2 linked regions of the Solidesulfovibrio fructosivorans JJ] genome follow. The protein of the gene in region 1 binds, or shares a complex with, the protein of each later gene. Links are inferred from orthologs where the notes say so. Each region holds a gene or a part of one and is shown on either strand. Other genes may lie near its edges.

The links.
Region 2: the proteins of DESFRDRAFT_RS10330 (region 1) and uvrB are in contact, whole or in part, in a crystal structure (PDB 7EGT), measured with the Thermus thermophilus proteins. The link is inferred for Solidesulfovibrio fructosivorans JJ] from one-to-one orthologs. Residues at the interface, in WP_096412145.1 of Thermus thermophilus: His654, Arg656, Phe657, Gln666, Asp668, Glu669, Lys680, Arg681, Leu682, Ser683, Lys685, Tyr686, Ala687; in WP_096411307.1 of Thermus thermophilus: Glu23, Leu25, Arg26, Asp27, Gly28, Glu29, Arg30, Phe31, Arg55, Glu326, Asp327, Phe328, Glu379, Ser382, Gln383, His398, Gly400, Arg401.

What each region holds. Positions count from the first base shown.
Region 1 is NZ_AECZ01000012.1:62,584-65,897, reverse strand. What follows is about bases 196-3,195. They hold DESFRDRAFT_RS10330 (ATP-dependent helicase), read left to right. Parts: upstream 196-606; coding sequence 607-2,784; downstream 2,785-3,195. Other genes in these bases: DESFRDRAFT_RS10325 (SpoIIE family protein phosphatase), read left to right, coding at 2,822-3,195; DESFRDRAFT_RS10335 (alkaline phosphatase family protein), read left to right, coding at 196-628. In the rest of the region: more of DESFRDRAFT_RS10335, read left to right, coding at 1-195; more of DESFRDRAFT_RS10325, read left to right, coding at 3,196-3,314. UniProt on the Escherichia coli protein: A helicase with DNA-dependent ATPase activity. Unwinds DNA duplexes with 3'-5' polarity. Translocates on single-stranded DNA with 3'-5' polarity. Initiates unwinding more efficiently from a nicked substrate than double-stranded DNA.
Region 2 is NZ_AECZ01000010.1:14,726-17,994, reverse strand. The notes cover bases 224-3,178. They hold uvrB (excinuclease ABC subunit UvrB), read left to right. Parts: upstream 224-658; coding sequence 659-2,698; downstream 2,699-3,178. Other genes in these bases: DESFRDRAFT_RS08780 (potassium channel family protein), read left to right, coding at 2,700-3,178; DESFRDRAFT_RS08790 (hypothetical protein), read right to left, coding at 224-540. Outside these bases: more of DESFRDRAFT_RS08790, read right to left, coding at 55-223; more of DESFRDRAFT_RS08780, read left to right, coding at 3,179-3,269. UniProt on the Escherichia coli protein: The UvrABC repair system catalyzes the recognition and processing of DNA lesions. A damage recognition complex composed of 2 UvrA and 2 UvrB subunits scans DNA for abnormalities.

The sequences.
Region 1 (3,314 bases):
GGCCATTGGCCACCTGCTCGACCGCTACGACAGCCTGCCCGGCGAAAAGCGGCTCATCGCCCTGGCCGACCACGGCTTCACCGAACTTGTGACCGAAGTGGACCTCAACGTCTGGCTGGCCGGAAAGGGGTTGCTCAAAACCCATCCCGGAGCGGCAAACGAGTGGGACGCCCGCATCGCCCCGCACCAGACCGCCGCCTTCGCCCTGGACCCGGGCCGCATCTACATCAACATCAAGGAGCGCTTCGCCCGGGGCGTCTTTCACGAGCATGTGGCCGAAAAGCTGGCCCGGGAGCTGCGCGACGAACTGCTGACCCTGAGCTACGAAGGCGAACCCGTCATGGAGGCGGTGCATCTGGCCGAGGAAATCTACGACGGTCCGCAACTGCGCCGCGCGCCCAATCTCGTCTGTGTCGGCCGGCCGGGCATGAGCCTGACCGGCAAGTTCGACCGAACGAAAATTTTCGGCCGCTTCGGCCGCACCGGCTGCCACAGCGCTCACGGGGCCATCTGGTGCGATACGGCCGGCGCGCGCCCGGCCACCACCACCGAGGCCGGACGCCTCGTGGCCGACTTCTTCAATCTTCCCGAGCAAAACGAGCCGGCATGGATTTCGAACGCGATTTGAACCCGGCCCAGCGCCAGGCGGCCCTCACCACCGAAGGCCCGATGCTGGTCATCGCCGGGGCCGGGTCCGGCAAGACCCGCACCATTGTCTACAGGCTGGCCCATCTGGTCTCCGACGGCGTGGATCCGGCCGCGATCCTCCTTCTGACCTTCACGCGCAAGGCCGCCCAGGAGATGCTTACCCGGGCCGGGATGCTTTTAGCCATGGGCCCAAGCGGCGTGGCCAGCGTGTCCGGCGGCACGTTTCACGCCTTCGCCTTCGCCACGCTGCGGCGCTACCATGCCGCGGCCGGCTTTCCCGACGGCTTCACCGTGCTTGACCAGGCCGACTCCGAGGACATCCTGGGCCAGGCCAAGGACACGCTCGGCATCGGCAAGGGCGACCGCTCCTTTCCCCGCAAGAGCGCGGTGCTCGGGCTTTTGTCCAAGGCCCGCAACAAGGAGCTCGACGTCGGCGACGTGCTCTCGCGCGAGGCCTTCCACCTGCTCCCCTACGCCGGGGACATCGCCAGGATCGGCGAGCGCTACACGGCGTTCAAGGCCGAAAACCGCCTGCTCGACTACGACGACCTGCTTTTCACCCTGGAGCGCACCCTGACCGAGCATCCGGACCTGCTCGACTACCTGCGGCAGCACCACCGCTACGTCATGGTGGACGAGTACCAGGACACCAACCGGGTCCAAGCCCGGCTGACGCGCCTTCTCGCCCCCACCTCGGGCAACGTCATGGCCGTTGGCGACGACGCCCAGTCCATCTACGCCTTTCGCGGGGCGACAGTGGACAACATCCTCGATTTCCCGGAACTTTTCCCGGGAACGCTCGTGGTCAAGCTGGAGCAGAACTACCGCTCCACCCAGCCGATCCTGTCGCTTACCAACGCCATTTTGCAAAACGCCGGCCGCAAGTACGACAAAAAGCTCTTCACCACCCGCGAGGACGGGCCCCAGCCCGAGTTGCTGCGGCCCTTTTCCGACCTGACCCAGGCGGCCATGGCCGCGGCCAAAATTCGCGAACTTTCGTCCCGCTATCCGCTGCACGAGATCGCGGTGCTTTTTCGCGCCGGCTACCAATCCTATGCCCTGGAAGTGGAGCTCGGCAAAACCGGCATCCCCTTCCAGAAGTTCGGCGGACTGAAATTCTCCGACGCCGCCCACGTCAAGGACGTGCTGTCCTACCTGCGGCTCGTGCGCAACACCGCCGATTTTCCGGCCTGGTCACGCGTTTTGGCCTTCGTGCCAGGCATCGGCCCCAAGACCGCCACCAAGATTTTCAACGCCATCCAGTCCGGCGACCGGGCCGTACTCGGCAAGATGGCGGCCAAATCGCAGGAATTTCGCGCGCTGATCGAATTCCTCGACACCCTGCGCGCCCTACCCCCCTCCCCGGCCCAGCTTCTGGAACGGGTCATCGAGGCCTACGCGCCGCTTTTGGCCGAGAAATACCCCGAGGACTACCCGCGCAGGCAGGCAGGCCTGGAGCAGCTCCAGCAGATCGCCGCCGCCTACGCCGACCTCGACGCCATGTTGGCCGACCTCGTGCTCGAAAACCCGGACGAGGACCGCAAGAAGACCCGCGAGGACCACGTGGTGCTTTCCACCGTGCATTCGGCCAAAGGCCTCGAATGGTCGGCCGTGCTGGTCATCGACCTGGTGGACGAACGCTTTCCCTCGCGCCACGCCCTGTCCCGGCCCGAGGACCTGGAAGAGGAGCGCCGGCTGTTATACGTGGCCTGCACAAGGGCCCGGGAACACCTGACCCTTTTCGCGCCGGAGACTATTTACCAGCGCCAGACCGGCGGCTGCGCTCCCGCCCTGCCGAGCATCTTCCTGCGCGAGCTGCCCCCGGGGACGCTTCCCGAGCGCCGGGAACGGCTCGGCGGCGGTTCGGCCGCCGCCTTTGCCGCCTGCCCGCCGCCTTCGGCCCCGGCCACGGCCGTGCGCTCCCGCCTGACGCGCCCGGCCGAAGCGCCCCACTTGACGGGAGCCCCCGCGCCGCGCAAGGCCCCGACCGGCAAGATGGGCTACTGCCGCCACAAGATTTTCGGCCGGGGCAAGATCATCGCCATGCTCGACGACGGCAAGTGCCGCGTCAATTTCCCGGATTTCGGCCCCAAGGTCATCCTTGCCGATTACCTGGAAATGGAGGATGCTTCCTAAAATCGCCGACCCTTGACCGCCAAGCCCGAGGACGCCCGTGCGCATCCGCTGGAAACTGTTCTGGCTTCTGGCCGCCCTTTCGCTCACGCCGATCGTGCTGTTGCGCGCCAACAGCCAGTTCGCCCTGCACCGTCTCGCCGACAAGCTGGCCGGGCGCGTGGCCGCCCAACTCGTGGCCGAGGCCGAAACACGGCTGCGCCGGCTGGTGGAAGACCACGCCCGGCTCCTCGACAGTCGGCGAAAGACCTTGTCCGTGGCCGTGACCATGCAGGGACTTGCCGCCGAAAACCTCCTGGCCGCGCCCGAGCCCCCGGCACCGGACCCGGACGACGTGGTCACGGTCGAAGCCATGCGGGGCGCGCATATGGGCATGAGAATGGGCATGGGAATGGGCCGAAGCCACGATGCGGAAACGTCCCCGGACGCCCCGATCGGTTTCAAAGACCTGCCCGACTACTTCCGCCTGTCCCCGGCCGGCACGCAAACGCCCCTTCCCGTGGACCCGGACCGCATCACCCTGCGTCTGCCGG
Region 2 (3,269 bases), on another replicon or contig:
GATACGCACGGCCCCGGTCTGGCGGATGGTGCTACATGAACGAGGAATACGCCGCTAATCCAATCCTTCGATGATGGGCTTGTGCTGGCTCAGGTCGAAATAGCCGCGCACGGGGAAGGGCAAGGTGTAATTGGGAATCTTGTCGAAGCGGATAAAACCCACGGACTTGCCTTCGGTCAGTTCGGACAGGGCGGTGAGCCCCAGCGGAATGGGCAGGTTCAGGGCGCAGGCGTGGATCTCGGACAGCTTGTCCTTGTACCGGGTCTTGAGGTAGTTGACGAGCGCGTCGCGCTCCTCCTCGGTAAAGGATTCGAGCAGGATGCGCCGGCAGCTTTCGATGCTCACCGGCAGATCGGGGTCCACCGGGTCCCCGATCAGGGCGTCCCAGTCGTAGATTCCTTCCTCGGCCGGGTCCCATTCCGGACGAAACAGGTGGACGGTGACGTCCTTGCGGCCCTTGAAGCTTTTGATGACCATGGACACGGTCCAGGCCCGGTGTACGGGAAGGCTGAAATCAGCCGGAACGACGTCGATTTCCATGGGAGCGTCTCCTTGACACGGCAGGCTGACCCCGGCTGCGGCGCGGCGCGAGTGCCGGTCGAAACGCCACGGGGTTTTCGCTTTCGTTACGTTGACCGGGGATGTACAAAAAAACACCATGCTTTTCCAGCTTGAATCCGAATACAGCCCGCAGGGCGACCAGCCCGGGGCCATCGAGGCCCTGGCCGCCAATTTGTCCCAGGGCGTGCCAAGCCAGGTGCTGCTCGGGGCCACCGGCACGGGCAAGACGTTCACCATGGCCCAGGTGGTAGCGAGGCTCAACCGTCCGGCCTTGGTCATGGCCCCCAACAAGACCCTGGCCGCCCAGCTCTACAGCGAGTTCAAGGGGCTTTTCCCCAACAACGCCGTGGAGTATTTCGTCAGTTATTATGACTACTATCAGCCGGAAGCCTACCTGCCGCGCACGGACACCTACATCGAGAAGGATGCGTCCATCAACGACGACATCGACAAGTTGCGCCATGCCGCCACGCATTCGCTTCTGACCCGGCGCGACGTGCTCATCGTGGCCTCGGTATCCTGCATCTACGGCCTCGGGTCGCGCGACTACTACGAGCGTATGGTGCTTTCCCTCGAGGTCGGCCAGAAGACCGGCATGGAGGCGGTGATTTCCCGGCTGGTGGAGATCCAGTACGAGCGCAACGATTACGATTTCCACCGGGGCGTGTTCCGGGTGCGCGGCGACGTCATCGAGCTCATTCCCGCCTACAGCCGGGAGCGGGCCATGCGCCTGGAATTTTTCGACGACGAGCTGGAATCCATCCTGGAGACCGATCCGCTGACCGGCGAGGTCCTGGGGTCCATGCAAAAGGCCATCATCTTTCCGGCCAGCCACTACGTGTCCGACCGCGACAACCTGAATCGCGCCGTTTCGGACATCCGGGAAGAGCTGCGCCTGCGCCTGACCGAGCTTCGGGCGGCAAACGACCTGCTGGCGGCCCAGCGCCTGGAAATGCGCTGCATGCAGGACCTGGAGATGATCGAGGAGCTCGGCTACTGCAACGGCATCGAGAACTATTCGCGCCACCTGGACGGCAGGAAAGCCGGTGAGCCGCCGTACACGCTGCTCGACTACTTTCCCGAGGACTTCATCCTGTTCGTGGACGAGTCCCATATCACCGTGCCCCAGATCGGCGGCATGTACGCCGGGGACCGCTCACGCAAGCAGACGCTGGTCGATTACGGCTTCCGCCTGCCCTCGGCCCTGGACAACCGGCCGCTCAATTTCGAGGAATTCCTCTGCCGCATCGGCCAGGCCGTCTACGTCTCGGCCACGCCCGGCGACTGGGAGGTGAACCGGTCCGAGGGCGTGGTGGTGGAGCAGATCATCCGGCCCACGGGCTTGCTCGACCCGGAGATCGAGGTGCGGCCGACCAAGGGGCAGGTGGACGACCTCATGGCCGAATGCCGGGTGCGCGCGGATGCCGGGGAGCGGGTGCTCGTCACCACGCTCACCAAGCGTATGGCCGAGGAGCTCAACCAATACTTCAACTCCATGGGCCTGCGTTCGCGCTATCTCCATTCCGACATCGACACCCTGGAGCGGGTGGCCATCATCAAGGCCCTGCGCCAGGGCGAATTCGACGTGCTGGTCGGCATCAACCTGCTGCGCGAGGGGCTCGACATCCCGGAAGTGTCCCTGGTGGCCATCCTGGACGCGGACAAGGAAGGCTTCTTGCGTTCGACCCGTTCGCTCATCCAGACCTTCGGCCGAGCGGCCCGCAATGTCGGCGGCCGGGTGATCCTCTACGCCGACACGGAGACCGGCTCCATGCAGGCGGCCATGGACGAAACGGCCCGACGGCGGGAGAAGCAGGAAGCCTTCAACCGCGAGGCCGGCATCACGCCGAGCACCATCATCAAGGCCATGGACAGCGTGCTGGACAGCCTGTACGGCCAGGGGGCCGATGCGGCGGCCGCCGCGTCCGTCGCCGCGCCCGGGCGGAGTTCGCGGGCCGCGTCGGTGCGCGAGGAAGCCTCGGCCTACGGCGGCATGTCGAAAAAGGCCCTGGAAAAAAAGATCAGGATGCTGGAGCGGGAAATGCGCGAAGCGGCCAAGGCGCTGGAATTCGAGAAGGCGGCGGCGTTGCGGGACCAGGTGGCGGCGTTGCGGGAGCGCTTGCTGGAGATGGGCTGAAATGTCGGACGGCCGCAATTTTATGCGCATGCACGGCCGGGCCGTGCGGCTGCACCATAGGCTGGGGGCCTGGGGGCCGCTGCTCGGCGGTTTCCTCGCCCTGGCGCTGGTCTTCTGCCTGGGCGTGACGGGCTACATGTATGTGGAGGGCTGGAGTTTTTTCGACAGCCTCTACCAGGTCGTCATCACCCTTTCCACAGTAGGGTTCCAGGAAGTCTATCCCCTGTCCCATGACGGCCGCGTGGTCACCATGCTGCTCATCGTTTCGGGCGTGGGGGCGTTCGCCTATCTCGTCGGCTCCTTTACCCAGGTGTTGGTGGAAGGCCGGCTGCAACAGTATCTCGGGAGACGGCGCATGCAGAAAATCATCGACGGCCTGAGCGAGCACGTCATCATCTGCGGTTACGGCCGCATCGGCTCCATCGTGGCCCGGGAGATCCTGGCCGAAAACATGCCCGCCGTGGTGGTGGAGAACAGCGAGGAAGTCATCCGGCTCCTCGACGAGCAGGGCATTCCCCATGTTTTCGGCGACGCCACAGCCGACGAGACGCTTCTCGCCGCCGGTTTGGCC